2 regions of the Micromonospora parva genome follow, and region 1 is predicted to be linked to the other one. Evidence: riboswitches for the same ligand, from Rfam matches in the RefSeq annotation. Region 1 holds a riboswitch; the other holds the start of a gene.
What was found. A riboswitch is a leader RNA that binds a small molecule or an ion and turns the genes downstream of it on or off. The one in region 1 is predicted to bind thiamine pyrophosphate.
Positions count from the first base shown of each region.

Region 2: it holds a riboswitch for thiamine pyrophosphate, as region 1 does, so the genes downstream of both, AB0C03_RS30705 (ECF transporter S component) here and thiE (thiamine phosphate synthase) in region 1, are expected to answer to the same signal.

Region 1 is NZ_JBEZFX010000003.1:57,738-72,522, forward strand. Features, by position in the region: gene thiC (phosphomethylpyrimidine synthase ThiC) at 1-121, opposite strand, end outside; gene thiD (bifunctional hydroxymethylpyrimidine kinase/phosphomethylpyrimidine kinase) at 138-923, opposite strand; gene AB0C03_RS08710 (thiamine phosphate synthase) at 920-1,696, opposite strand; gene AB0C03_RS08715 (thiazole synthase) at 1,693-2,472, opposite strand; gene thiS (sulfur carrier protein ThiS) at 2,469-2,669, opposite strand; gene thiO (glycine oxidase ThiO) at 2,660-3,823, opposite strand; gene thiE (thiamine phosphate synthase) at 3,817-4,443, opposite strand; TPP riboswitch at 4,438-4,547, opposite strand; gene AB0C03_RS08735 (ThuA domain-containing protein) at 4,860-10,691, shown strand; gene AB0C03_RS08740 (hypothetical protein) at 10,763-11,395, shown strand; gene AB0C03_RS08745 (aldo/keto reductase) at 11,822-12,784, opposite strand; gene AB0C03_RS08750 (nucleotidyltransferase domain-containing protein) at 12,822-13,622, opposite strand; gene AB0C03_RS08755 (ABC-F family ATP-binding cassette domain-containing protein) at 13,619-14,785, opposite strand, start outside.
Region 2 is NZ_JBEZFX010000017.1:94,790-109,574, reverse strand. Features, by position in the region: gene AB0C03_RS30780 (glycine--tRNA ligase) at 1-1,338, opposite strand, end outside; gene AB0C03_RS30775 (hypothetical protein) at 1,455-1,934, opposite strand; gene AB0C03_RS30770 (antibiotic biosynthesis monooxygenase family protein) at 1,959-2,300, opposite strand; gene AB0C03_RS30765 (hypothetical protein) at 2,330-2,587, shown strand; gene AB0C03_RS30760 (metal ABC transporter substrate-binding protein) at 2,642-3,583, shown strand; gene AB0C03_RS30755 (metal ABC transporter ATP-binding protein) at 3,580-4,341, shown strand; gene AB0C03_RS30750 (metal ABC transporter permease) at 4,345-5,211, shown strand; gene AB0C03_RS30745 (ArsR/SmtB family transcription factor) at 5,254-5,553, shown strand; gene AB0C03_RS30740 (Fur family transcriptional regulator) at 5,550-5,948, shown strand; gene AB0C03_RS30735 (hypothetical protein) at 6,058-6,666, shown strand; gene AB0C03_RS30730 (hypothetical protein) at 6,676-6,843, shown strand; gene AB0C03_RS30725 (acyl-CoA dehydrogenase family protein) at 6,932-8,929, opposite strand; gene AB0C03_RS30720 (DUF6328 family protein) at 9,034-9,537, opposite strand; gene AB0C03_RS30715 (sugar isomerase domain-containing protein) at 9,657-10,406, opposite strand; gene AB0C03_RS30710 (alpha/beta fold hydrolase) at 10,436-11,257, opposite strand; TPP riboswitch at 11,365-11,469, shown strand; gene AB0C03_RS30705 (ECF transporter S component) at 11,543-12,130, shown strand; gene AB0C03_RS30700 (ABC transporter ATP-binding protein) at 12,245-13,675, shown strand; gene AB0C03_RS30695 (energy-coupling factor transporter transmembrane component T family protein) at 13,672-14,472, shown strand.

The DNA of each region.
Region 1 (14,785 bases):
CAGGACCCGACGTGTCGTAGAGCCGCACCGGTGGCAGATCACCGGTCAGCCCCACCTCCGCGAACGGCACCCGGACATCCGGCCGCGAACCCTCGACGTACACCTTGCCTCGTGCGTGCATGACAGCCTCCTGGTGATCAGGCGGACCAGCCGAAGTGGTTCAGCGGCCCGCGCCCCGCGCCCAGCTCCCAGCCCCGCGCGCCGGACAGCGCACGGAGCACGTACTCCTTGGCGGCCCCCACGGCGACCGGCACCGCGTCGCCCCGACCGAGCCGCACCGCGATGGCCGCGGAGAACGAACACCCCGTGCCGTGGGTGTGCCGGGTGTTCACCCGGGGTCCGCGCAACACCGTGGTGACCCCGGCGCCGTGCAGCACGTCGACCGCCTCGCCCCCGTCGAGGTCACCGCCCGTGACCACCACGTACTCCGGGCCGCCGGCCGCCAGAGCCTCGGCGGCCACGACCATCGCGGCCACGTCGTCCACCGGGCGTCCGGTGATCGCCGCCGCCTCCGCGCAGTTCGGGGTCGCCACAGTGGCGTACGGCAACAGCCGCTCCACCGCGCCCACCACGCCGAGCCGGTGACCGCTCGTGGCGACCAGCACCGGATCGACGACGAGTTGCGGCAACCGGCCGTCCCGGGCCGCCTCGGCCACCACGTCAGCGATCGCCGGGGTGCCGAGCATCCCCGTCTTCACCGCGGCGACTGTGAAATCGGTGAGCACGCTGTCCAACTGCTCGGTGACAGTGCGCGGGGGCAGCGGCAGTACCGCGTCGACGCCCCGGGTGTTCTGCGCGGTGACCGCCGTGAGGACGCTGGTGCCGTACGCGCCCAGCGCGGCGAAGACCTTGAGGTCGGCCTGGATGCCGGCGCCGCCGCCGGAGTCCGAGCCGGCGATGGTGAGGATCGTGCTCGGGGTCATTTTCCTGAGTCTCTGGTTGCGGTTTGGGGCTGCGGCAGGCCGTGGTTGGTTGCGGTTTGGGGCTGCGGCCGACCGTGCCCACTCCGGGCGGTCAGGCTTGATCCCTGCGTGGGCACGGTCGGCCGCAGCCCTGACGTGGGGACCTGGCTGACCCCGTGCCGGGTTTGGGTCAGCTTGGGGGTGACCGCCTTGGCATAGGCGCTGGTCAGGGTGGCGGCTGTTTCGGCGGGGTCTTTGGCTCGCATCAGTGCGCCCAGGACTGCTACTCCGACGGCTCCCGCCTCGACGCAGGCGGTTACCTGTTCTGGTGTCTCGATGCCGCCGAGGGCGAGCAGGGGCACCGGGCTGGAGCGGACCAGGCTGCCCAGCCCCGCGACGTCCAGGGGTGGGCCGTAACCCGGTTTTGTCTTCGTGGGCCAGATCGGGGAGATAGTGGCGTAGTGCTCGGTGGTGAGGCGGGTCAGCTCGGTCTGGTTGTGGCAGGAGCGGCCGACCAGCTGGTGGGGTGGCGGTGGGTACGGGCCGGCGGCGGGCAGGTGCACGGCGTCGCCGCCGAGCGGGTCCGGGCCGGCCACGACGAGGGTTCCGCCGACGTCGGCGAGGATCGCGCGCAGGTCGGCGGCGAGGGCGGCGCGTTCGGCACGGGGCAGGTCCTTCTCCCGCAGCACCACCCAGCGCACTCCCCCGGCCACCGCCGCGGCCACGACCCGGTCGAGCCCACCCCGCGCGACGAGCCGATCGGTCAACACGACAACCCCGGACGGCGCTGTCACAGCTCGGGTCTTCCCTCGTCGGGGGTGGAGGCGAGCGCGTGGAAACGGCGCTCGATCCGGCCGGCCCCGGCGGCCAGCCGGCCCGCCTCGACCGCGTAGCGCATGGCGGTGGCCATCGCCACCGGATCGGCCGCCCGGGTGACGGCACTGGCCAGCAGCACCCCGTCACAGCCCAGCTCCATCGCCAGGGCCGCGTCGGACGCGGTGCCGATGCCGGCGTCGAGGATCACCGGCACGTCCACACCCTGCCGGATGAGCCGAATGTGGTGCGGGTTGCCGACGCCGAGCCCGGAACCGATCGGCGAGCCGGCCGGCATGACCGCGGCGCAGCCCACGTCGGCGAGGCGGCGGGCGAGCACCGGGTCGTCACTGGTGTACGGCAGCACGGTGAAGCCGTCGGCGACCAACTCCTCGGCGGCGCGGAGCAGCTCCACCCCGTCGGGCAGGAGGGTCCGCTCGTCGCCGATCACCTCCAGCTTGACCCAGGCGGTGTCGAACGCGTCCCGGGCCAGCCGGGCCACCTTCACCGCCTCGGTCGCGGTGTGGCAGCCGGCGGTGTTCGGCAGCAGGCGTACGCCGCACCGGTCCAGCAGTTCCAGCAGGCCACCGGTGGAGCCCGGCGCGGTGCCCACCCGGCGCAGCGCCACTGTGACCAGCTCGGTCCCGGACGCCCGGATCGCCTGCTCCAACACGTGCAGGTTCGCGGCGCCGCCGGTGCCGAGGATCAACCGTGAGGTGAAGGTCACCCCACCCAGCTCGAACGGCACGCCGCTCACCCGCCCTGCGCCGCGGTGAGCACCTCGACCCGATCACCGTCGCGCAGCGCCCGGGTAGGCCAGCCGGTGCGCGGCACCACCTCGCCGTTGACCGCGACCGCCACCCCCCGTGGGTGCGGCACGATGTCGCCGACCAGGTCCGCCACTGACGCGCCGGCGGGAACGCTGCGCCCGGCCCCGTTCACCGTCAACTCCACGGGTTTCCCTCCATCGTCGGTCCGGGTCCGCCCACGACGGCACCGGTCGGGCCGAAGCGGTCCGCCCGCAAGGGCGTGAGCAGTGGGTCGGGTCCGCCGCCGAGCACCAGGTCGGCGATCAGGTCGGCGGTGATCGGGGTGAGCACGATGCCGTGCCGGTGATGCCCGGTGGCGGCCAGCACGTCCGGCCGGTCGGGCAGCGGGCCGAGGATCGGCGCGTTGTCCGGGGTGCCCGGGCGCAGCCCGGCGACGGCCTCGACCAGGTCGTACTCGGCCAGTTCGGGCAGCAGGTCGACCCCGGCGCGCAGCAGCCGCTGCACCGCGCCTGCGGTGACGGTGGTGTCCGACCGCTCCTCGACAGTCGCGCCGAGCACCACCTCGCCGTCGGCGCGGGGCACCAGGTAGACGTGCTCGCCGTCGGCGTACCCCCGGATCACGTGCCGGAAGCCCGGCGCGAGGCCGTCGGGCGCGCGGAGCCGGAGGATCTGACCCTTCACCGGCCGCACCGGCAGGCCGGTGAGCGCGGCGGCCCCGCAGCCGGCGGCGACCACCGTGACACCGGCGTCCAGATCGGACAGCTGCCGGACCGGTTGCGGCACGAGCACCACGCCGGCCCGCTGCGCGGCCGTGCGCAGCGCCGGCACCAGCAGCCGGGGGTCGACCTGGTGGTCGGTGGGCGCGAGCGCGCCGCCGCGCACCCGGGGGGCGAGCGCCGGTTCGCGGTCGCGCAGCTCGCTGGGGCGCAGCGGCGTCACCGGCAGGCCCAACCCCTGCTGGTACGCCCAGAGCCGGCGCGCCTCGGCCAGGTCGTCGCCGGTGAGGCCGACCATCAGTGTGCCCTCGGTCCGGTAGCCGATCCCGACTCCGGTCGCCTCGGTCAGCTCGGCGGCGAACGCCGGCCAGCGCTCGGCGGACGCCACCAGCAACGCGGTCAGCTGCCGTTCGCCGAAGTACGCCTCGGCGACCGGGGAGAGCATCCCGGCGGCCACCGACGACGCCCCCGAGCCGGGTGCGGGATCGTGCACCGCCACCCGCAGCCCTCGCGCGGCGCAGCGCCAGGCGATCGCGAGCCCGATCGGCCCCGCCCCCACCACTGCCACGTCCGGCCGGACCCGGTCGCTCGACGGCGCTGACGGGAACCGGCCGGTCAGCACGTCAGGGCCTCGATCAGCGCGGCGGTCGCCAGTGCCGGGTCGGCGGCGGCGGAGACGGCACCGACCACCGCCACCCCGTACGCCCCGGCGGCCCGCAGCGCCGGCACCCGGGCGGCGGTCACTCCACCGATCGCGATGACCGGCACGTCGACGGCGTCGACGACGGCACGTACCCCGGAGGGCCCGATGGGATCCGGCAGACCGGTCTTGGTGCTGGTGGTGTGGCACGGTCCGACGCCGAGGTAGCTGGCTCCCGCCGCGACGGCCTCGCCCGCGGTGCCCGGCGCGCGGGCGGTGGCGCCCAGCACGCCGGTGGGGCCGAGCACCCGGCGGGCGGCGGCGACCGGCAGGTCGTCGGCGCCGACGTGGCCACCGGCGGCGCCCACCGCCAGCGCCACGTGCAACCGGTCGTTGACCAGGCAGGACGCCCCGTACGAGGTGCACAGCGCCAGCACCCGTCGGGCCAGGTCGTACGCCTCACGGTCGGTGGCGGAATCCTCCACCCGGACCTGCACCACCAGCTCGGCACGGGCCGCGCTGAGGGCGGCCCGGACCACGGCGAGTGGGTCACGCCCGGGTCGGGTGTCGGTGATGAGATGCAATCGCCCCAGGGACGGCACGGCAACACTCCTCCCTGCGCCGGCATTACCCGGATCAGGTTCGACGGTCGGGGGCTGTCAGCCCCCCTCTCAGCCCGGTACACCGGGCTCCCGTGGGTTACTTGCGTGTCACCGTACGACAGATCCGCCGGCCTGCCAAGGTGCCGGGTCGGCGGCGGCCGGCGGGCCGGACCACATCAGAACGATCAAGATCCATGGGGCACTTCATGCGGTCCTGTTCGGAATGTCGCCCGCCGTTGCAGAACCGTTACCCGTCCGCATCTTGCCCGACATCGAGCCAGCCGAATTAATTTGTTCAGCGATTCGACAAAATGTCGGTGGGGGCACCCTGGCACGGCGTCACCACCGGCTCCATCAGGGACGGCCTTCGGCGAGCCGACTCCCGCGAGCTCTGTCACTACGACACAGGAGGCGGCGTGTCCCGTTCTCGTCGTGCCCGCGTACCCATCACCGCAACCCTGATCTCCCTGGCCATGGCCTCGACCACCCTGTTCGGCACGCCCGCCCAGGCGGCCGCCCAGGTCCCCCCACGGGATGCGAAAGCCGCAGCCCCGGTCAGCCAGGTGGCGCCGAAGGCGCCAAAGGCCGCAGCCGATCCCTACTCCGTCCTCGTCTTCTCCAAGACCGCCGGCTTCCGGCACGACTCCATCCCCACCGGCATCGCCGCCATCCAACAACTCGGCGCCGCCAACGGATTCACCGTTGACAACTCCGAGGACGGCGCCGCATTCACCGACGCCAACCTGGCGAAGTACAAGGCGGTGATCTGGCTCTCCACCACCGGTGACGTGCTCAACGCCGAGCAGCAGGCGGCGTTCGAGCGCTACGTGAAGGCCGGCGGTGGTTACGTCGGCATCCACGCCGCGTCGGACACCGAGTACAGCTGGGCCTGGTACGGCGACCTGGTCGGCGCGTACTTCGCCAACCACCCGCAGAACCAGACGGCCACCGTCAAGGTGGAGGACCACGCCCACCCGTCCACTGCGGAGTTGCCGGACCGCTGGTCCCGCTTCGACGAGTGGTACAACTACCAGAGCAACCCGCGGCCGGACGTGCACGTGCTGGCCAGCCTGGACGAGAAGAGCTACACCCCCGGCGCCGGCGCGATGGGTGCCGACCACCCGGTCGCCTGGTGTCAGGACTACGACGGTGGCCGCTCCTGGTACACCGGTCTGGGGCACACCCGGGAGTCGTACGCCGAGCCCGGCTTCCTCTCCCACCTGCTCGGCGGCATCCAGAGCGCCGCCGGTGTGGTGGACGCCGACTGTGGCGCCTCGAAGACCTCCAACTTCGAGAAGGTCTCCCTGGACAGCAACACCAGCAACCCGATGGAGCTGGACATCGCCCCCGACGGGCGGGTCTTCTACATCGAGCGCGACGGTCGGGTGCAGATCATCAAGCCGGACACCGGCAACACCGTCACCGCCGTCGACCTGGACGTCTTCACCGGCAACGAGGACGGCCTGATCGGCATCCGGCTCGACCCCGACTTCGCCACCAACAAGTGGGTGTACCTGTACTACGCCCCGAACGACGGGGTCACCCGCAACCTGCTGTCCCGCTTCACGGTGACCGGTGACACCATCGACCCGGCCAGCGAGAAGCAGGTGCTGCGGGTCGACACCCAGCGCAACACCTGCTGCCACGCCGGCGGCAGCATGACCTTCGACGGCGAGGGCAACCTGTACCTGGCCACCGGCGACAACACCAACCCGTTCGAGTCGAACTCGTACTCGCCGATCGACGAGCGGGCCGGCCGCCAGGACTACGACGCGCAGCGCACCTCGGCCAACACGAACGACCTGCGCGGCAAGGTGATCCGGATCCATCCGGAGGACGACGGGACGTACACCGTTCCGGCCGGCAACCTGTTCGCGCCGGGCACCGAGAAGACCCGTCCCGAGATCTACGCGATGGGCTTCCGCAACCCGTTCCGGATCGGCACCGACCCGAAGACCAACACGCTGTACGTCGCGGACTACGGGCCGGACGCCAACTCCGACAACCCGAACCGCGGCCCTCGGGGCCTGGTCGAGTGGAACATCGTGACCCCCGGCAACTACGGCTGGCCGTACTGCACCGGGACGAACGAGGCCTACAACGACTACACGTTCCCGTCCGGCCCGAGCGGCGCGAAGTTCGACTGCGCCGCGCCGGTGAACAACTCGCCCAACAACACCGGCCTGACCAACCTCCCGCCGGTCGTCCCCGCGACCGTCGACTACGGGTACGCCGGTGACGCGCGTTACCCGGAGATCGGCGGCGGTGGCGCCCCGATGGGCGGCCCGGTCTACCGCTACGACGCCGACCTCAACTCGACGCGCAAGTGGCCGGCGTACTACGACGGCAAGGCGCTGCTCGGCGAGTGGAACCAGAACAAGATGTACACGATGCAGCTGACCCCCGACGGCAAGTCGTTGGTGGACATCAACCAGCTGCTCACCGGGATGACCATGGTCCGGCCGATGGACTTCGAGTTCGGCCCCGACGGCGCGCTGTACCTGATCGAGTGGGGCAGCGGCTTCGGCGGCAACAACGACAACTCGGGCGTCTACCGGATCGACTACACCGCCGGGGACCGCGCACCGATCGCTGCGGCGTCCGCCACCCCGACCTCGGGTGCGGCGCCGTTGACGGTGACCTTCTCCAGCGCCGGATCCCGGGACCCGGACGGTGGCACGCTCACCTACGCCTGGGCCTTCGGCGACGGGCAGACCTCCACCGAGGCGAACCCGACCCACACGTACGCCACGGCGGGCAACTACACCGCCCAGCTCACCGTCACCAACCCCAAGGGCCGTACCGCGGTGGCCAACGTTCCGGTCACCGTGGGCAACACGTCCCCGACGGTGACCATCGAGTTCCCACCGGACGGCGGGTTCTTCGAGTGGGGTGACCAGGTCCGCTACTCGATCAAGGTGACCGACCCGGAGGACGGGGAGATCGACTGTGACCGGGTGAACCTCCAGGTGCTCCTGGGTCACGACGAGCACGCCCACCCGTTGGAGCAGCACACCGGCTGCACCGGCACCGTCCAGACGTCGCTCGCCTCCGGGCACGGCGCCGAGGCGAACGTCTTCGCGGTCTTCGAGGCCACCTACACCGACGACGGTGGCGCCGGTGGCGCCAGCCCGCTCACCGGTCGGGTCATCGAGGTGCTGCAGCCCAAGCGCAAGCAGGCCGAGTTCTTCACCGCCACCGGGCGGGCACCGGTGAGCACCGGCGGCGGCGACGCCGGCGTGCAGCGGGAAACCGGCGCCGACACCGCCGGCGGCGGTCAGAACATCGGGTTCATCGAGGACGGCGACTGGTGGTCGCTCGCCCCGGCGGACCTGACCAACATCACCGAGATCCGGTTCCGGGCCGCCTCCGCCGCCGCTGGCGGTCGGATCGAGGTTCGCGCCGGTGCGGTTGACGGACCGGTGGTCGCCACGGCCACCGTGCCGGCGACCGGCGCGTGGCAGACGTACACGGACGTGAGCGCACCGGTTACCGGCGCCGCGAGCGGCTCGCTGTACTTCCTGGCCCGCGACCCGAACGGCGGATCGGGTTCGCTGTTCAACGTCAACTGGATGGACTTCGTCGGCCGCGGTGTCACCGAGAACGGGCCGCCGGTGGTCAGTGCCACGGCCACCCCGGCCACCGGCACCGCACCGGTCACCGTCGCCTTCGACGGCACGGCCACCGACGCCGAGGGCGACACCCCACTGACGTACGCCTGGGACTTCGGTGACGGCGGTACGGCGACCACACTGGACGCCAGCCACACCTACACCAGCGCGGGCACCTTCACGGCCACCCTCACGGTGACCGACAGCAAGGGCGCCAAGTCGTACGCCACGGTGCCGGTGCGGGTCGACGCGCCGGACACGTCCTGCTTCGGGGCGCGTTCGGACGACTTCAACGGCAACACCCTCGACAAGGACCGCTGGACGAGCGTGATCCGGGAGAACCAGCTCTACTCGCTCAGTGGCGGCGCACTGCGGCTGCCCACCGGCGTGGGTGACCTCTACGGCGCACGCAACGACGCCACCAACCTGGTGCTCCAGGCGGCTCCGACCGGCGCGTGGGAGATGACCACCAAGGTCACCCTGCCGGTGACGGCCAACTACCAGCAGGCCGGCCTGCTGGTGTACGGCGACGACGACAACTACGCCAAGCTGGACCTGCTGTACAACGGCAGCCGGCGGGTGGAGTTCATCCGGGAGACGGCGGGCACGCCGCGCAACGAGTCTGCCGACGCCACCAACGCACCGGCGGGTGACACCGTGTACCTGCGGGTCACCAGCGACGGGACGAACCTGACCGCGTCCGTTTCGGGCGACGGTCAGACGTTCACCCCGGTCGGCCGTTCGGCCGCGCTCGCCGGCATCACCAACCCGCGGATCGGGGTCTTCGCGCTCAACGGTGGCACCGAGGCACCGGTTGTCGACGCGGCCTTCGACTCGTTCCAGGTGACGCCGGACGCCCCGGCCGGGCCGGTCGACCCCTCGGACGAGTTCAACGGCAGCACGCTGGACAAGTGCCGGTGGGACGCGATCCTGCGGGAGGACCCGACCGGTTACCGGGTCACCGGTGGCGCGTTGCGGATCGACGTGCCCAACGGTGACATCTACGGCACCGACAACACCGGGCCGAAGAACTTCATCCTCCAGACCGCGCCTTCGGGCGACTGGACCCTGGAGACGAAGGTCGACGGCAGTCTGCTGAACGAGCAGTACCAGCAGGCCGGTCTGCTCGTGCAGGCCGACGACGACAACTACCTGAAGTTCGACTTCATCGCGGACAACCAGGCCGGCTCGGCGGTGACGCGGCGGATCGAGTTCCGCAGCGAGATCGCCGGTACGGTGCAGAACCCGCAGCCGGAGGTGACCAACCTGACCAGCGCCGTCTGGCACCTGCGGTTGGCGCGCGTCGGCAACACGTTCACCGCGTCGTACTCGGCGGACGGGACGTCCTGGACCGCGTTGGAGGCGTTGACCAACACCGCGGTGGGTGCCACCCCGAAGGTGGGGCTGTTCACCCTCGGCGCCAACCAGACGGCGTCGAAGACCGCCTCGTTCGACTACTTCCGGCTCAGCACGGAGGTGGCCGACGAGACCGCACCGGTGACCACCGCGGCGGTTTCCGGCACCCCGACCGACGGGTGGTACACCGGACCGGTGACGATCACGCTCACCGGCGCCGACGAGGCCGGCGGTAGCGGGCTCGCCAGCACCGAGTACCAGCTGGACGGGGCCACCACCTGGACGGCGTACACCGCTCCGGTGGCGGTCAGCGGGGACGGCGAGCACGAGCTCCGGTTCCGTTCGACGGACAAGGCCGGCAACGTGGAGGCGACCAAGACCGTCTCGGTCAAGATCGACGCCACCGCGCCGGTGACCACGGCGACGTTCGCTCCGGCGAACGACGCCGGTTGGCACAACGGGACCATCCCGGTCGTGCTGGCCTCCACCGACGCCGGTTCCGGCGTCAAGACGGTGGAGTGGTCGTTGGACGGTGGCGCGTGGACGCCGTACACGACGCCGGTCGAGGTGACCGGTGACGGGCAGCACGAGCTGCTGTACCGCTCGACCGACAAGGCGGGCAACGCCGAGACGCTCAAGTCGGCGGTCTTGAAGATCGACGGCACCAAGCCGACGCTGCTGGTCTCCGGTCTCGCCGACGGCCAGCTCTACGGTGACAGCCAGGACGTTCGGGTGTCCTGGCAGGCCGTTGACCCGACCTCGGGCATCGCGACCGTGGTCGGCCAGCTCGACGGCCAGGCGTACGCCAGCGGCACGCTGCAGGCCATGTACGACCTGTCGCTCGGCCTGCACGAGCTGACCGTGACCGCGACCGACAAGGCGGGCAACAAGACCACCTCGACGGTCCGGTTCTTCGTCACCACCTCGTTCCGGGACATGCAGAGTCTGCTGGACCGGTTCAAGGCGACGGGGCGGCTCTCGACCAAGGCGCACAAGCAACTGTCGAACAAGCTCGACGCTGTGCGGGCGTCCGAGGCGGCCGGCGACGACAAGGCGGCCGTACGGCAGCTGACCGCGTTCCGGACGCTCGCCTCTGACACCACGCTGGTGCCCGAGGCGGAGGTCCGGGACGTCCTGATCCGGGACGCCGACGCCATGATCGTTCGGCTCGGCGGCGCGGCCAGCAAGGCCGGGGTCAAGGCGAACGACGGCGACTCGGTCAAGGGCACCGGACGGCTCGGTGGCGACGCCACCCGGCTGGCACCCGGTCGCCAGCTCTGATCCGACGAGGCCCCTCCCCGGCGCTGCGGCGTCGGGGAGGGGCCTCCCTCATCGGTAGGGAGGGGATGTCCGTGACGGGTATCCGCAAGGTGTTGGCCGCCGGGTCCGTCGGACTGGCCCTGACCCTGTTCGCCGCCGCCCCGGCGGCGCACGCCGCCCAGGCGGCTCAGGCGGCGCAGGCAGCTCCAGCGGCGCAGGCGGCCCGGGTGGTGCAGGGCGCCCCAGCGGCGCAAGCCGCTCCGGCGGCCCGGGCGGCGCAGGCCGACAAGCTCAAGCTCACGGTGGCCGGCGACGGCGCTCAGGGCGTCACCATCCAGGCCAGCTACACCGATGGCCGCCGGCTGGAACAGGTGGTGCGGCTGGTCCTCACCGCCACCGGCCCGGACGGGCAGAAGGTCGGGCCGGTGCAGTTGGAACCGCAGCCCGAGGGGCACGGCTTCTACAGCAGCGGCCCGGTCCTCTCCACCGGCACCTGGAAGGTGACGGTGAACTCCCCCGCCCCGTTGCCGGGCAAGGCCACCGCCACGGTGCAGGCCCGGGCGGCGCAGTCACCGCCGGCGCCCGAGCCGGTCGCGGTGACCAAGCCAACGGACGGGGCAGGCGAGGCGGGCGCCGGCTGGTGGCCGTTCGCGGCGGCCGGCCTGGTCCTCGTCGCCGCGGCGATGGGGGTGGCCATGCTGTTCGGCCGCCGCCGCACCGACTGACGAAGACGATCTCGCCGCCGCACCGACGGATCACCACGATCTCGCCGCCGCTCCGACGGATCACCACGATCTCGCCGCCGCACCGACAGACCACGACGATCTCGCCGCCGCTCCGACAGACCGCGACGATCTCGCCGGGGCGGCCGACTGAGCGACACTGACGACGGAACGGGCCGGGCCGCAACCAGCGGCCCGGCCCATCGTCATCTCACCCACCGAGCCGGATTGGTCGGTCACCGCCAGCCCGCGCTGGCGTCACCGGGCCGCGGTCATGATCGACTCGACTTTCATGAAACCGCGCCTTCCCCGGCCCCAGGTCACCGCGACTTCCAGGAACACGAGTGGATCAAGGCGCCGCGCCGGCCGCACCGCACCGAGCCCGGCCGCACCGAGAGCCAGGCCGCACCGAGAGCCCGGCCGCGCCGCTCAGAGGACGGCGCGCAGCGCCGCCAGGTCCTCGTCGCTGGGCTCCCAGGTGCCGGCGGCGGCGTTGGCGCGTACCTGCTCGGGCGTGGTGGCACCGGCGATCACCGAGGTCACCGCCGGCTGGGCGGCCAGCCCACCGATCGCCACCTGGAGCATGCTCAGACCCCGCTCGGCCGCGTACGCCTCGATCGCCTCGATGGTGTCCCAGTCGGCGGCGGCGAGCCGCTCGGCGTACCGGCCACCGCCGGAGAGCCGGCTGCCGGCCGGGGGCTGCTCGCTGCGCTTGTACTTGCCGGTGAGCAGGCCGTTGGCGAGCGGGAAGAACGGCAGCATGCCGAGGCCGAACCGCTCGCACGCCGGGATCACCTCGGCCTCCACCGAGCGTTCCACCAGGCTGTAGTGGTTCTGCGCGCTGATGAAGCGCGACCGGCCGTTGGACGAGGCGACCCAGTCCGCGTCGGCGATCTGCCAGCCGGCGAAGTTGGAGTTGCCCAGGTAACGCACCTTGCCGTCGCGGACCAGGTCGTCCAGGGCGGCCAGGGTCTCGTCGATCGGGGTGCCCGGGTCGGGCTCGTGCATCTGGTACAGGTCGATGTGGTCGGTGCCGAGTCGGCGCAGCGACGCCTCCACCGCACGGGCGATGTAGCGCCGCGCACCCCGCGCGCCGTAGTCCGGCCCGTTGAGGCCGTTCATGTCCATGCCGAACTTGGTGGCCAGCACCACGTCGTCCCGGCGGCCCTTGAGCGCCTGCCCGAGCAGCTCCTCGGAGCCGCCCTGCGGCTCGCCGTAGATGTCGGCGGTGTCGAAGAGGGTGATGCCGGCGTCCACTGCGGCGTCGACCACCGCCCGGGTGCCGTCGAGGTCGAGCTTGCGGCCGAAGTTGTTGCAGCCGATGCCGACCACGGACACCACGAGCCCGGAGTCGCCCAGCCGGCGATAGGTCATGTCAGTCACGAGATCCACCCTATGCCGGCGCGGTGCGGGCCACCTCGGCGGCGGCTCAACCGACGACCTCACTGACCAGCTCACGGGCAGCGTCGATGGTCGCGGCCAGTTCGGCGGGGCCGTGACCGACGGCTCCCAACAGCGCGTGCGCCCGCCGCGCGAAGTCCGGCGGCGCACCCGGCAGCCGCCCCGCGGCGTCGATCATCCCTTTCTCGTTGACCAGCCACCGGCCCGCCCGGGCGTGCAGCACCTGGGCGAGCACCCCGATCGTCCGGAACAGGCAGCCCGCGACGTACCCGCTGTCCCCGCGAGCGCTGGCCTTGGCCGCGCCGGCCAGCAGGAAGCCGGCCTCCCAGCCGCCCGCCACCAGCGCGTCGGCCAGCGCGGGCGGGTAATCCCGGGTCTGTTCCTTCAGGCGGGTCAGCTGGCCGGTCGGGTCCGCGAGCACCTGACACAGCGCCACCTCGCCGACATAGGCCGACGAGTAGAACCCGAGGGGGTGCCCGGCCTGCACACCGACCTCGTACCGGCCGGCGCGGCAGTCCGTCCAGACGCGGCGCACCCGGTCGAGGTCCCGGTAGATCCAGTCCACGGCGACCCCGCCGATCCGCAGCCAACCACCGCCGTCGACCCACTGCCCCCAACCACCCGGTGCGGTGAGTACCACCGCCGGGTCGTCGGCGACGGTCGCGGCTATCGCCCGCAGCGCCGGTACGTCCGGCTCACCCTGGTAGTACAGGCCGAGGTCCCAGTCGGAGTCGGGGCGGTGCTCGCCGCGTGCCCGGCTGCCGCCGAGCGCCACGGCGACCACGCCCGGCACGGCGCACAGCCGGTCGGGCAGGTCGGCCGGGATCACCCGACGTCCCAGACCGGTTCCGGGGTCTCCACCACCTCGCTGTCGCCCCGGAACAGCACGAACCGGTCGAAGGAGCGGGTGAACCAGCGGTCGTGGGTGACCGCGATCACCGTCCCCTCGAACGCGTTCAGGCCCGCTTCGAGCGCTTCCGCGCTGGCCAGGTCGAGGTTGTCGGTGGGCTCGTCGAGCAGCAACAGGGTCGCCCCGGACAACTCCAGCAGCAACACCAGGAACCGGGCCTGCTGCCCGCCGGAGAGCGTGCCGAACCGCTGGTCGCCCTGCGCGGCCAGCTCGTAGCGGCTGAGCACGCCCATCGCCGCGTGTCGGTCCATCCCGGTGCGGTGTTCGTCGCCGCGCCAGAGAATCTCGACGAGCGTCTTCGACATCAGCTCCGGCCGGTCGTGGGTCTGGGAGAAGTGCCCGGGGCGGACCCGGGCACCGAGGCGGGCCACGCCGTCGTGCGCCACCGGTGCGAGCGCCCCCGCTCCGTCGACCGGTCCGTTCGCCGGGTCGGGGTCGGTGCCGCCGCGCGCCAGCAGCCGCAGGAAGTGCGACTTGCCGGTGCCGTTGGCACCGAGCACCGCCACCCGGTCGCCGTACCAGATCTCCAGGTCGAAGGGGTAGGTCAGGCCGTCGAGTTCAAGCTGCTCGCAGACGACCGCGCGCTTGCCGGTCCGCCCGCCGGCCAGCCGCATCCGGATGTCCTGGTCCTTCGGGGGTACGGGCGGCGGCCCGGCCTCCTCGAACTTCCGCAACCGGGTCTGCGCGGCCTGGTAGCGCGAGGCCAACCCGTCGTTGTACGCGGCCTTCTGCTTGTACATCAGCATCAGCTCACGCAGCTTCTGGTGTTCCTCGTCCCACCGTCGGCGCAGCTCGTCGAGGCGGGCGTGCCGGGCCACCCGTGCCTCGTGCCAGCTGGCGAAGCCGCCCGGGTGCACCCAGGCACTGCCACCCTCGACGGCGACCACCCGGTCGGCGCTCTGGGCCAGCAGCTCGCGGTCGTGCGAGACGTAGAGCACCGACTTGGTCGACTCGCGCAGTCGCGCCTCCAGCCAGCGTTTGCCGGGCACGTCGAGGAAGTTGTCCGGCTCGTCGAGCAGCAGCACCTCGTCCGGGCCGCGCAGCAGCAACTCCAGCGCGAAGCGCTTCTGCTGGCCGCCGGA
Region 2 (14,785 bases), on a different contig from region 1:
GTCCAGGGAGACCCGCTCCTGGGCCATGGTGTCCCGGTTGCGCACCGTCACGGCGTTGTCGTCCAGGGTGTCGAAGTCGACGGTGACGCAGAACGGGGTGCCGATCTCGTCCTGCCGGCGGTAGCGGCGGCCGATCGCCTGCGAGTCGTCGAACTCCACCACCCAGCGCTTGCGCAGCAGCGTGGCGAGGTCCTTCGCCTTGGGCGACAGCGCCTCGTTGCGGGACAGCGGCAGCACCGCCACCTTGACCGGGGCGAGCCTCGGGTCGAACCGCATCACGGTGCGCTTGTCCACGCCGCCCTTGGTGTTCGGCGCCTCGTCCTCGTCGTACGCCTCCAGCAGGAAGGCGAGCACCGCCCGGGTCAGACCGGCGGCCGGCTCGATGACGTACGGCATCCACCGCTCGCTCTTGCTCTGGTCGAAGTACGACAGGTCGACGCCGGAGTGCTTGCTGTGCGTGGAGAGGTCGAAGTCGGTGCGGTTGGCGACACCCTCCAGCTCGGCGAACTCGGTGCCGCCGAACTGGAAGCGGTACTCAATATCCACAGTCCGCTTCGAGTAGTGCGACAGCTTCTCCTTGGGGTGCTCGTACAGGCGCAGGTTGTCCGCCGAGAGGCCCAGGTCGAGGTACCAGTTCCAGCGCTCCTGGAGCCAGTACTCGTGCCACTGCTCGTCGGTGCCCGGCTCGACGAAGAACTCCATCTCCATCTGCTCGAACTCGCGGGTCCGGAAGATGAAGTTGCCCGGGGTGATCTCGTTGCGGAACGACTTGCCGGTCTGCGCGATGCCGAACGGCGGCTTCTTGCGGGCGACCGTCTCGACGTTCTTGTAGTTGACGAAGATGCCCTGCGCGGTCTCCGGGCGCAGGTAGTGCAGCCCTTCGTCGCTCTCCACCGGGCCCAGGTAGGTCTTCATCAGGCCGTTGAACATCTTCGGCTCGGTGAAGGTGCCCTTGTTGCCGCAGTTGGGGCAGTTCAGCTCCGACAGGGAGGTGAGCGGCTTGCCGTGCTTCTCGGCGTACGCCTCCTCAAGGTGGTCCGCGCGGAACCGCTTGTGACAGAACTGGCACTCGGTGAGCGGGTCGACGAACTCGGCGATGTGGCCGGACGCCTCCCACACCTTCCGGGCCAGGATCACGGCGGAGTCCAGGCCGACGACGTCGTCGCGCTGCTGGACCATGGTCTTCCACCACTGCCGGCGGACGTTCTCCTTGAGCTCCACGCCGAGCGGACCGTAGTCCCACGCCGATCGGGTGCCCCCGTAGATCTCACTGGAGGGGAAGACGAAGCCTCGGCGCTTGGCGAGGCTGACGACGGCGTCGATACGGTCGGCTGGCATGTTTCCTCCTACGCCGGCTGGCGGTCGGCGGGGGCGAGATGTGGATGGAACGGTCGGTTCGGGGACCACGGTACGACGATCGACCCCCCGAGCCCCAGCAGAATACCGGGGACGGGTCAGCTGACCTCGCAGACCTCCACGCCGCCGGTCTGCCCGTCCTGGCCGAGGCTGACCTGTTGCCGCTCCCGATCGCCGCCGGCAAGGGTCACGTCGACCGGCACGGTCAGGTAGGTGGTGTCGACCTCACCCACCCGGAACGCGGTCACCTGCGGCTCGGCGGCGGCGCGCCGCTCGAACTCCGGCCGGGACTCACGCCGCTGCGCGTCGTCGCAGAGCTGGTCGTACGCCCGCCCATAGTCCCGCTCGACCAGCGCCTGGTAGTAGTCGCCGGTCACGGTGCGGCCCTGTTCCCGGATCGCCTGGACTCCGCTGACGGCCAGGCCGACGACGGCGGTGCCACCCCCGCCGCAGCAGAGCGCCACGGCGAGCGCGCCGACGCCGAGGCCGATCCAGAGCCGGGTCCGGCGGCCCTCGGTGGGGGGCGCGGCGAACGGCGGAGCCACGCCGGGACCGGGTGGCGGGGCGGGTGCGGTCATAGGAGCAGCGTAGTGTCCGGCGGCTCAGCGGTAAGGACCCGCGGCCCGATCACTCTCGGCGACGACCACGGCCCCGCCGGGGGCGGCGGTGGCCAGTGCCTCGTAGGCGGAGGGTTCGTCGATCGACTCCGCGAGCAGCGGTACGGCGCTGACCTTGACCTCGAAGGCGCCCAGGGCCCGCCGGTAGGTGCCGACCGACTCCCATTCGGTGACCAGTGACCAGTGCCGGGGGTCGTCGAGTGCCCGGACCAGTTGACCGCGCAGGTAGCCGGGGCGGGCGGCCAGCGCGGTGAGGGCGGCGTGCGCCCGTTCGGTGAAGTCGTCGGCGGTATCGACGTCGACCACGAACCGGTTGGTCACCAGCACCGGGGGTTCCTCCTCGTAGAGTCTGTGGGATGCAGCGTACGCAGCGCCCTCTGCTCGCCCGGTTGGCCGGGGCGAACCCGACGTCGGTGTTCCTGCTCACCCTGGTGGTGGTGCTGGTGGCGTTCTTCACGCCCGGGGTGATCGGCGGGCTGCTGACGCTCGCGCTCGCCGGGGTCCTGATCGCCCTGTTGGCGACGACCTGGGCGGTTCAGGCGCCGCAGACCCGGCTGATCCGGCTGGTGATGCTCACCCTGCTGGTGACGGTGGGTCTCGCGAAGCTCCTCTGACATGCAATCATGCGTTTTTGACAATCATTATCGTTGCCACGGACAGTTGACGACATGACCAACCGCACCACGTACCGTGTCCTGGCCGCCGCGACCGCCCTGCTCACCCTGGCCGCAGGGGCCGGCTGTTCCTCCAGCGGCGCCGGCGCCGACCCGCAACGAGTCGACGTGGTGGCCGCGTTCTACCCCCTCCAGTTCCTGGCCGAGCGGATCGGCGGCGACGCGGTCCGGGTCACCAACCTGGCCAAGCCCGGCGCCGAGCCGCACGACCTGGAACTCAACCCGAGCCAGGTCGGTGAGGTCAGCGACGCCGAGCTGATCGTCTACCTCAAGGGGTTCCAGCCGGCGGTGGACGACGCCGTGGCCCAGAACGGCGGCGACCGGGCGTTCGACGTGACAAGCGTGCAGCCGCTGCTGGACGCGTCCGCCGGCGGCCACGACCACGAGGGCGAGGAGGGGCACACCGAGGAGAGCGGCGGCAAGGATCCGCACGTCTGGCTCGACCCGACCCGGTTGGCCGGCATCGGCGACCAGCTCGCCCAGCGACTCGGCACTGCCGACCCGGACCACGCCGCCGACTACACCGCCCGGGCGGCGGCCCTGCGCGCCGATCTGACGACGCTTGACGACGAGTTCAAGCACGGTCTGGCGACCTGCCAGCGGCGGGAGATCGTGACCAGCCACGCCGCGTTCGGCTACCTCGCCGACCGGTACCAGCTCGACCAGGTCGGCATCACCGGGCTGAGCCCCGACGTCGAGCCCTCGCCGCAGCGCCTCGCGCACGTGATCGAGGAGGCGAAGGAGCACCAGGCCACCACGATCTTCTTCGAGACCCTGGTCAGCCCGAAGGTGGCCGAGACCATCGCCGGTCAGGTCGGCGCGAAGACCGCCGTGCTCGACCCGATCGAAGGGCTCGCCGCCGGCAGCGACGGGGACTACCTTTCGGTGATGCGCACCAACCTGCGGACCCTGCAGACCGCCCTGGGCTGCTCGTGACCTCACCTGTCATCACCGTCGAGCACGGGGTGGTCGGCTACGACGGCCGCCCCGTGCTCCGGGACATCTCGCTCACCGTGGGCGCGGGCGAGGTGGTCGCGATTCTCGGCGCCAACGGCTCCGGCAAGTCCACCCTGATCCGCGCCGTGCTCGGCCTGGTGCCGATCAGCGCCGGCTCGGTCACCCTCTTCGACCGGCCGTTGCGCCGTTTCCGACAGTGGGCGCGCATCGGGTACGTCCCGCAGCGCCTGGGCGCCGGCGGCGGCGTGCCGGCCACCGTCCGCGAGGTGGTGGCCTCCGGCCGGCTGGCCCGTCGAGGGGTGCTGCGTCCGCCGGGTCGGGCCGACCGGGCCGCCGTCGACGCGGCGCTGCGCGCGGTCGGGCTCGCCGACCGGGCCGGCGACCCGGTGTCCACGCTCTCCGGCGGCCAGCAGCAGCGCACCCTGATCGCCCGCGCCCTGGCCGGCGAGCCGGAGCTGCTGGTCCTCGACGAGCCGACCGCCGGGGTGGACGCGGCCAGTCAGGAGGCGTTCGCCGGCGCGCTGCGCGACTTCGTCGCCCGTGGCGGGACCGTGCTGCTCGTCGCCCACGAGCTGGGCCCGCTGCGCCCGGTGATCAGCCGGGCCGTGGTCGTCCACGAGGGTCGCATCGCCCATGACGGCGCGGTGCCGGACCCGGCCGGCCACCACGCGGAGCCCGACCACGACCACGTGCACCCGCACTGCTACGACGAGCCCGCCGGGCTGTGGAGCAACTGACCCATGGAACTCTTCCAGTACCCCTACATGCAGCGCGCCCTGATCGGCGCGCTGGTGATCGGCCTGGCCGCGCCGGCGCTCGGCATCTACCTGGTGCAGCGCCGGCTGGCGTTGATCGGCGACGGGGTGGGGCACGTGGCGCTGACCGGGGTTGGGGCGGGGCTGCTGCTCAACCGCTCACCGGTGCTGGTGGCGGTGATCGCCGCCACCATCGGCGCGATCGCCATCGAGATCGTCCGCGCTCGCGGGCGTACCTCCGGTGATCTTGCCCTGGCCCTGCTCTTCTACGGCGGTATCGCGGGCGGCGTACTCCTGGTCGGTCTTTCCGACGCGACGAGCGCGAACCTGAACGCGTACCTGTTCGGGTCGCTGACCACCATCTCGCCCGCCGACCTGACCACCATCGCGGTGCTCGGCGCGGCGATCCTGGTCACGATGATCGCGCTGCGCCCGGCGCTGTTCGCGGTGAGCCACGACGAGGAGTACGCCCGGGTCTCCGGCCTCCCGGTCCGCACGCTGAACCTGCTGATCGCGGTCGCCACGGCGGTCACCGTGACCATCGCCATGCGGGCCGTCGGGGTGCTGCTGATCAGCGCGCTGATGGTGGTGCCGGTCGCCACCGCTCAACAGGTCACCCGGGGTTTCCGCAGCACGATGGCGGCCGCGATGGCGCTCGGGTTGTTCGCCGCCGGCTCGGGTGTCTGGGTGGCGGCCACCGCGGACACCGCGCCGGGCGCGTCGGTGGTGCTGGTGGCGATCGCCTCGTTCCTGGTGGTGGCCGTGGCGGGCGGTGTCTGGCGGGTGGTGCGCCGCCGCACGACGCCGACCGCCGCACCGGCACCGGAGCCGCACGAGGTCGTGCTGAGCTGAGCCTGCGCGGTGGACGTCGGTGGTATTGGTTACCGTTGCAGGATGACCAGCGCGACGGGCTACGACGGATTCGACGGGGCCAGCGAGTTGCTCCGCGCCCTGTCCGCGCCCATTCGGCTGGCCATCGTCAGTGAGCTGGCCGGCGGCGAGCGGTGCGTGCACGAGCTGGTCGAGAAGCTCGGGGCCGCGCAACCGCTGGTCTCACAGCACCTGCGGGTGTTGCGCGGAGCGGGCGTGGTGCGCGGCTCCCGCCGAGGTCGGGAGATCGCCTACAGCCTGGTCGACGAACACGTCGCGCACATCGTGGCGGACGCGGTCAGCCACGCCGGGGAGGGATCATGAGCGAGAGCGGCGCCGCGGTGCGCAACACCCGGCAACGCTCGGCGGTGAGCGCGCTGCTGGGCGAGATGGAAGGCTTCCACAGCGCTCAGGACCTGCACGCGATGCTGCGCCAGCGCGGCGAGCGGGTCGGCCTGACCACCGTCTACCGCACCCTGCAGGGGTTGGCCGACGCGGGTGAGATCGACGTGATGCGCCCGCCGGGCGGCGAGCACCTCTACCGCCGGTGCAGCGAGGGGCACCACCACCACCTGGTCTGCCGGGTCTGCGGTCGTACCGTCGAGGTGGCCGGCCCGGCCGTGGAGAGCTGGGCCGACCGGGTCGCCGCGCAGCACGGCTACGCCGACGTCAGCCACACGCTGGAGATCTTCGGCACCTGCCCGACCTGCCCGCGCTGACCGGCAGCGCCGCCGCTGGCGCGACGCTCCGGTGCGGTCGGCGGCCGGTCGCGTGCCGCGCTCACATCACTGCTGCACGGAGCGGGACGTTCGTGGCACGCTGGCCGGCGTGAAAATCTATGCCGATCGGTTTCCGACCGCCGTCCGTCAGGTGCTCACCGACCTGCTCGTCGTCGTCTGGGTGTACGCGGCGATCCGCGGTGCGCTGTGGCTGCACGACCTGGTGCAGAAGCTCGCCGTACCGGGGCAGAAGCTGGAGGGCGCCGGTAGTGGCCTCGCCGACAACCTGGGCGACGCCGGCAGCAAGGTCGGCCGGGTGCCGCTGGTCGGCGACGAACTCACCGCCCCGTTCCAACGCGCCGCCGACGCCGCCCGATCGCTCGCCGACGCCGGCCGCGATCAGCAGCACCTGGTCGACCAGTTGGCCCTCGCCCTGGCCATCGCGGTGCTGATCTTCCCGCTCGGCATCGTGCTCCTCGGTTGGCTGCCGTTGCGGGTCCGCTGGATGCGTCGGGCCGGGTCGGCGGCGAAGCTGGCGGCCGGGCCGGCCGGCCGGGACCTGCTCGCCCTGCGCGCGCTGGCCACCCAGCCGCTGGGCCAGCTGACCCGGATCGGCCCGGACGTCGCCGAGGCGTGGCGTCGCGGCGACGACGCGACTGTCGACGCTCTGGCCGCCTTGGAGCTGCGCCAACTCGGCCTGCGCGGCCGGGGCCGCTAAGGTCGTCGGGTGTTCTACTTCCTCGTCGTCATCGCCGTCCTGCTGCTCGGCTACGCCGCCGTCCTGGTCTCCTTCGTCCGCCGGGGCAAGAAGATCCCACCTGCGGCGTACCTGGCGCTGGCCGGGCTCAACGGTCTGATCCTGGCGGGGGTGCTGGCCTGGGCGGTCTCCCGCTGACCAACACCGCCGGCCCGACCGGTCGACGACCCGCACCGCCGGCCGGCACGGCGGGCCGGCACGGCGGCCAGTCCGCGCGGCGCGGCGCTCACGGCTTCGGGGGGATGCGGCGGCGGACGTCCTCGGCGGTGGACGGACCGGGCGACCAGCGGGCCACCCAGGGCAGCTCCTCGGACGGGGTGAGCACACCCTCCTCCAGGCCCGCGTAGCGGCCGGCGAGGATGCGCTTCGCGGCGGCGGTGTCGACCGAGTCGGTGTTGTCCCAGAGTGCGGCGAACAGGGCGTCGACCCGCACCCGCGCCTGCCGGCAGAACAGGTCGGCCAGCTCGACGTTCTCCGGTCGGCTGTCACGTTCGGCGGTGGCCCGGACGCAGACCGCCGACATCGCGAACAACTCGGCGCCGATGTCCACCACCCGGCCGAGGAACGCCTGCTTACGTTCCATCTTTCCCTGCCAGCGGGACATCGCGTAGAACGTCGACCGGGCCAGCTTGCGCGAGGAACGCTCCACCTGGCGCAGGTGCGCGGCGAGCGGGGCGAACTCGGCGTACGCCGAGGGGGTCTGCCCCCGGCCCACGGCGAGGGTGGGTAGCCACTTCGCGTAGAAGGCGCCCGCCCGCGCGCCGGCGCGGGCCTTGCGGCCCAGCCCCGCGTCCGGATCGATGATGTCGCCGGCCACCGACAGGTGGGCGTCGACCGCCTCCCGCGCGATCAGCAGGTGCATGATCTCGGTGGAGCCCTCGAAGATCCGGTTGATCCGCAGGTCGCGCAGCATCTGCTCGACGGCGGCCGGGCGTTCGCCACGGGCCGCCAGCGAATCGGCCGTCTCGTAGCCGCGCCCGCCCCGGATCTGGACCAGCTCGTCGGCGATCTTCCAGGCCATCTCGCTGGCGTACAGCTTGACCAACGCCGCTTCGATCCGAATGTCGTTGCGGTCGTCGTCGGCGAGCAGGCAGCAGAGGTCGAGCATGGTCTCCATGCCGTACGTGGTGGCGGCGATGAAGGACAGCTTCTGCGCGACCGCTTCGTGCTCGCCCACCGGTCGACCCCACTGGACCCGGTCGGCGGCCCAGCCACGGGCCACGTTCAACGCCCACTTGCCGGCGCCCACGCACATCGCCGGCAGTGAGAGCCGGCCGGTGTTCAGGGTGGTCAGGGCGATCTTCAGCCCCTTGCCCTCGCCGCCGATGACGTTCTCGGCGGGGACGAACACGTCGTGGAACCGGGTCAGGCTGTTCTCCAGGCCGCGCAGGCCGATGAACTCGTTGCGCCGCTCGACGGTGATGCCCTCGCTGTCGCCGTCCACCACGAACGCGGTGATCCCGCCCCGGCGGCCCTCAGTGGCCGGCACCCGGGCCATCACCACCAGCAGGGTCGCCACGATGCCGTTGGTGGCCCAGAGCTTCACCCCGTTGAGCCGGTAACCGGTGCCGTCCTCGGTCGGCTCGGCGACGGTGGCCAGCCGGGCCGGGTCGGAGCCGACGTCGGGCTCGGTGAGCAGGAACGCCGACACCTCACCGGCCGCGAGCCGGGGCAGGAAGCGCTGCTTCTGCTCGGCGGTGCCGAACATCTTCAGTGGCTGTGGCACACCGATCGACTGGTGGGCCGAGAGCAGCGCGCCGATGGCCGGGCTGACCGAGCCGGCCAGCATGAGCGCCCGGCAGTAGTGCAGGTTGCTCAGCCCGAGCCCGCCGTACTTCCGGTCGATCTTCATGCCGAACGCGCCGAGGTCAGCCAGGCCGTGGAACACCGAGTCGGGTATGGAGCCGTCCCGTTCGATGGCGGCGCCGTCCACCTCGGAGGCCAGGAAGGCGCGGAACCGACCAAGGAACTCCTCCGCCCGGGCCACGTCGTCCGGGTCGGATCGGGGCCACGGGTCGATCAGGTCGAGCCGGAAGCGGCCGAGGAACAACTCCTTGCCGAAGCTGGGTCGGTCCCAGGTGGACTCTCGGGCGGCTTCGGCGACCTGCCGGGCCTCCTTCTCGGAGACCTGTCCGGCTTCCGCGGGCAGTGGCGCCGCGGCCTGGGCGGTGGCTTCGGAGTCGGGGCCGTCCGGTGCCGGTCGGCCGTTCTGCGTCGTGGTCACGGCTGCCCCCTCGAAGTTCGGTGCGGCTGCGTCGACGTGTGCGACTACCGTCACGCTACCCCCGGTTGTTACCCGGGGGTAGCGCTGCGTGCGGATCGGTGCGGTCAGCGGCCGTCGATCGTGTCCGGGTCGTCGTCATCGTCGTCGATGTCGTCCTCACCCCAGTTGCGCCGGGCGAACGGCAGGATCATCCAGAACGTGAGGAACCACAGCCCGGTCAGGGCGCTGAGCAGGAAGGCGATCGGCCGGTCCAACACGAAGTCGGTGATCAGCAGGACGGCGCTGACCATCGCGATCAGCATGAAGGCGAGACCGCCGGTGGCCATCCGGTGGGCGAACCGCACCAGTTCGGGCTTACGCCCCTGCCGGAAGAGCGCCCGGTGGAACGCCACCGGCGAGATGATCATCGCGGTGGCGGCGGCCGCCGCGAGCAACGCCACGATGTACACGTCGCGTTGGAACTCGCTGGTCCTGGTGAACCCGTTACTGAACGGCAGGGTGAGCAGGAAGGCGAAGAGGATCTGAACGCCAGTCTGAGCGACCCGCAACTCCTGCAGCAGGTCGGCGAAGTTGCGCTGCCAACGCTGCTTCTCGGTCTCCTTGGACACGCGCTACCTCCGGTGAGACGCTACTGCCGGCGGTCCCGGCCGCCGGCAGCAACGCCAATGCCCCACCCGGCCGAGCGCGAAACAGGTTCACGACATCGGCCGTTCATCGCGTGGCAACGTCAGGACCCGCGTCGGATGCGGCCCGCGTACCGGGCTTCCAGCTCGTTGTTGTGCGCGTCGCCGTCGGGGATGTTCGCCGACAGGTAGACCGGGGGCCGCTGCCCCGCCGCCAGCAACCGCGCCACGACCTCCACCGTCACCTGCTGGGCCAGCAACGCCGCGGTGATCGAGGAGACCGCGCCGACCGCGCCACCGCCGGGCAGGGGCAGCGTCGCGTCGCCGTACGGGGCACCGTTGTCGAGCACCACGTCGGCGAGGTCGCTCAGCTTGCGCCCCGACGGGTGCCGGGACGTCATCCGGCCGGAGTGCTGCGCCGAGGTGATCGCCACCAGCCCGTGACCGTGCTCCTTCACCAGCGTGGCGAACTCCACCATCGCGCCGTTGACCCCGGAGTTCGAGGCGAGCACGAAGACGTCGGTGGGGCGCACCGGGGCCAGCTCGTAGAGGCGGTGCGCGACGGCCGGGTCCCGTTCCAGCAGCGGGCCGAGCCGGTCGGCCGGCTCGCCGCCGATCAGCACCAGGTCGCGCAGCGCGATCCGGTTGGTCGGCACCAGACCACCCGCCCGCCCGGCGATCTCCATCGCGAGGGCCTCCGAGTGCCCGGTGCCGAACGCGTGCACCACGCCGTCGGCCCGGACCGCCTCGGCGATCAGGTCGGCGGCCCGCCCCACCGCCTCCCGCTGGCTGGCGGCCACCCGGCCGATCGTCTCGGTCACCACGGCCAGGTAGTCCTCGGCACTCACCGTCATACGTCCTCCGTCGTTCGATTGCCTGCCACTTAGCCGGCCCGGGCCAGGATCGCCTCGGCGAGTGGGGCCGGCGCCTCGTCCGGGATCCAGTGACTCACCCCGGACAGCTGCACGAAGCGGTAGTCCCCGGTGACGTTCGGCGCGCACGCCTCGGCGGCGGTCCGGCCGATGGCGACGTCCCGGTCACTCCAGACGTACGTGGTGGGCACCGTGACCGGGCCGACGCCGGCCAGGTCGGCGCGGGACATCGCCCGGTACCAGTTCAGGGCCGCCGTGAGCGCCCCCGGCTCGCGCATCGGGTCGGCGTACCTGTTCACCCGGGACGCGTCGCCCACCCCGCCGAGCAGCTTGCGCAGCGCGGCGGCGTGCCACGCCAGCAGCACCTTCTCCGCCTTGTCCGGCTTGCGGAACAACGCCATGTACGACGAGCGGGCCTTCTGTCCGCTGTCGGTGCTCAGGGCGTGCGCCATGGCCGCCGGATGCGGCACGGACACCGCGGTCAGTGTGTGCACCCGGTCGGGGTGCCGGGCGGCGACCGCCCACGCCACCACCGCGCCCCAGTCGTGGCCGACCAGGTGCACGGCGTCCAGCTCCAGCGCGTCGAGCACCGCCACCACGTCGGCGACGAGTTCGGGGATGCGGTAGTCGGCCACCGCAGTGGGCCGGGCGCCGGGCGAGTAGCCGCGCTGGTCCAGCGCGTACGTGCGCAGCCCACCCGTGTGCAGCCGCGGCACCACGTCGTCCCACTCACCGCTGTGCTGAGGGAAACCGTGCAGCAGCAGGACGGGCACGCCGTCCGGTGGACCGTCGACTGTCACGTCGAACGTGAGGCCTCGTGCATCAACCCGCATGATCGGAAGCGTACCCAGAAGACGGTGGGCCGGCCGCTCCCGCAGGTCAGGCGCATGCCCTGCTGGGCCCACGACCCGGGTCGGTGTTAGCGTCACCGAGACAACTTCATATCCGACAGGGGAGCGCACAGCGCTGAGAGTGCGGGTACGCCCGCAGACCCTCGAACCTGATCTGGGTAATGCCAGCGCAGGGAGTTCGGTCGACCTCCAGCCGCGCCGCAGTCCGGTGCCACCGGACGCGGCGTGCGTCTTCTCCTGGTTCTCTTCGTTGAACTGGGAGCAATCATGGACAACACCACCAACCGTTGGCGCACCATCGACATCGTGGTCGCCTCGGTGATCGCGGTCGCCTTCGGCGTCATCTTCTGGGCCTGGGGCCTGGTCTGGAGCGCCACCGAGGGCGCGTTCGCCTTCTTCCCGCCGGCGCAGACGCTGCTCTACGGCGTCTGGTTGATGCCGGCGGTGATCGGTGGGCTGGTCATCCGCAAGCCCGGTGCCGCGCTCTACTGCGAGACCGTGGCCGCGGTCCTGTCCGCGCTGCTGGGCAGCCAGTGGGCCGGCACCGTGATCCCGCAGGGGATCGTGCAGGGCATCGGCGCCGAGCTGGCCTTCGCCGCCTTCCGGTACCGGTCGTTCCGGCTGCCGACAGCCGTGCTCGCCGGCGCGCTGACCGGTCTCAGCGCCGCGTTGTTCGACTTCTTCGTCTGGAACGTCGACTACGCGCTGGCCGACTACCGCATCCCGTACGCGCTGCTCACCGTCGTCAGCGCCACCGTGATCGCCGGCGCGGGCGGCTGGCTGCTGACCAGGGCCCTGGCCAACACCGGCGTCCTGGACCGCTTCCCGGTAGGCCGAGACCGCGCCCTGGTCTAACCCCCACCCGATGGCGTTGATCAAGAGGTTTGCGTCAACAGAAGCCGGTTTTCTGACGCAAACCTCTTGATCAACGTGGATGAGGCGGGGCTGGACAGGTTGGGAGGGGGTTCGGTGGGCGCTGTGGTGTTGCGGGGGTTCGGGTGGCGGCACGCCGGGCGGCGGGCCTGGGCGCTGCGCGGGGTCGACCTGCGCATCGAGGTCGGGGAACGGGTGCTGCTGCTCGGGCCCTCGGGGGCCGGCAAGAGCACCCTGCTCAGCGCGCTGGCCGGGCTGCTTCCCGACGACTCCGGCGAGCAGGAGGGCACCGTCGAGATCGACGGGCTCGACCCGCGCAAGGGGCGGGAACGGGTCGGCGTCGTCTTCCAGGACCCGGAGACCCAACTGGTGATGGCCCGCTGCGGCGACGACGTCGCGTTCGGGCTGGAGAACCGGGGGGTACCTGCCGACGAGATCTGGCCCCGGGTCGACGAGGCCCTGCACCGGGTCGGCTTCCCGTACCCCCGCGACCGCCGCACGGCGGCGCTCTCCGGCGGCGAGCAGCAACGCCTCGCCCTGGCCGGCGCGCTGGCCCTGCGCCCCGCCCTGCTGCTGCTCGACGAGCCGACCGCCAACCTCGACCCGGCCGGGGCCGACCTGGTCCGGCACGCGGTGGCCGGCGCGCTGGACGCCGACACCACGCTGATCCTGGTCGAGCACCGGGTCGCCGAGGCGTTGCCACTGGTGGACCGGGTGGTCGTCCTGGAACCGGGAGGCGGCGTCCGCGCGGACGGCACCCCCGAGGCGGTCTTCGCCGCCCACGGCGCCGCCCTGGCCGCCGAGGGCGTCTGGGTGCCCGGTCACCCCATCACGCCCCGGGCCGCCACCGCCGGGCCCGGGGAGCTGTTGCTCACCGCCGACCAGGTCGGCCTGCCACCCCGGCTGGGCGACACCAACCTGTCGGTACGCGCCGGTGAGGCACTCGCCGTACGCGGACCCAACGGTGCCGGCAAGTCCACCCTGGCGTTGCTGCTCGGCGGTCTGCTCCGGCCGGGCAGTGGGCGGGTCACCGCGTCCGCCGAACTGGCCGGCCCGGACCACCGCACTCCCCCGCACCGCTGGCGGGCGCCCGCGCTGGCCCGGCGGATCGGGTCGGTCTTCCAGGATCCGGAACACCAGTTCGTCACCAGCACCGTCTTCGACGAGCTGGCGCTCGGCCCACGCCGCACCGGTCAACCGGAGGCGGTGGTCAACGAGACGGTGGCCGGGCTGCTGGAACGGCTGCGGCTGGCCCGACTCGCCGCCGCCAACCCGTACACCCTCTCCGGTGGTGAGGCGCGGCGGCTGAGCGTGGCGACCGCCCTGGCCACCGCGCCCCGCCTGTTGATCTGCGACGAACCCACCTTCGGCCAGGACCGGCGGACCTGGCGGGAGTTGGTCGACCTCTTCGCCGACCTGCGCGACGCCGGGCACGGGGTGGTCACCGTCACCCACGACGCGGACTTCGTCGCCGCGCTCGCCGACCGCACCGTCACCCTGCACCGCGCCCCGGACGACCATCGATGATCAGCATCGAGCCGGTCGCCGCGCCGGACGCGCCGTTGGCCCGCCGCAACCCGGTGGCGAAGGTCGCCGCCGCACTCGCCTTCTCGTTCATCCTGCTGGCCACCCTGGACCCGGTCGCCCCGGCGATCGCCATCGCCCTCGAACTGGCCGTGCTGCCGCTGTTCGGCATCCGCTACCGGGTACTGGCCCGACGGGCCTGGCCCCTGCTGCTCAGCGCCGCCGGCATCCTGGTCACCCTGGTGCTGTTCGCCGCCGACCGGTCCGGTCGGGTCCTGCTGGACGCGGGGCCGGTGCTGGTGAGCACCGGCGTGCTGCTCACCGCGCTCGGCCTGGTGCTGCGGGTGTTCGCGGTGGCGCTGCCCGGCGTGATCGTGTTCGCGACCACCGACCCCACCGACCTGGCCGACGCGTTGATCCAGAACGCGAAGGCGCCGGCCCGGTTCGCCATCGGGGCGCTGGCCGCGTTCCGGCTGGTGCCGCTGCTCGGCCAGGAGTGGCAGATGATCAGCATGGCTCGGCGTGCGCGCGGCGTCGACGCGGGACGCAATCCGGTGGCGAAGCTGCGGCTCTTCACCTCCACCGCGTTCGCCCTGCTGGTAGGGGCGATCCGTCGAGGCACCCGGCTGGCCGTGGCGATGGACGCGCGTGGCTTCGACGCCGGCACCCCCCGTACCGTCGCCCGCCGGCAGCACTTCACCCGCGCCGACGCGCTCCTCATCGCCGGGGCCGTCATGCTCGCCGCAGCAGCCCTGACCACCAGCATCCTCCTAGGCACCTTCCGCCCCCTGATCAGCTGACCCCACCCGCCGCGCGCCGCGCACTCACCGCGCGGCGCCGCCCGGCTCTGGCGCCTGCCGGCGGCAAGATCCGCACAACATCAGGGATGTAGTGGCCTCGCTGCCGACGGAGACCACTACATCCCTGATGTTGTCGTCACCACCCACCACCCACCGTCCACGCCGCAACCCCCGCCCGGCCCGGCCCCGCCGCACCCCATCGATCTTGCGATTCCTGTCGTTGTTTCATCCCGGTATGCCGGTTGTGCGAGGACAGAAAGTGCAAGATCGGCGGGCGGGGCGGGGCGGGTCGGGCTGGGTGGGGTGGGCGGGG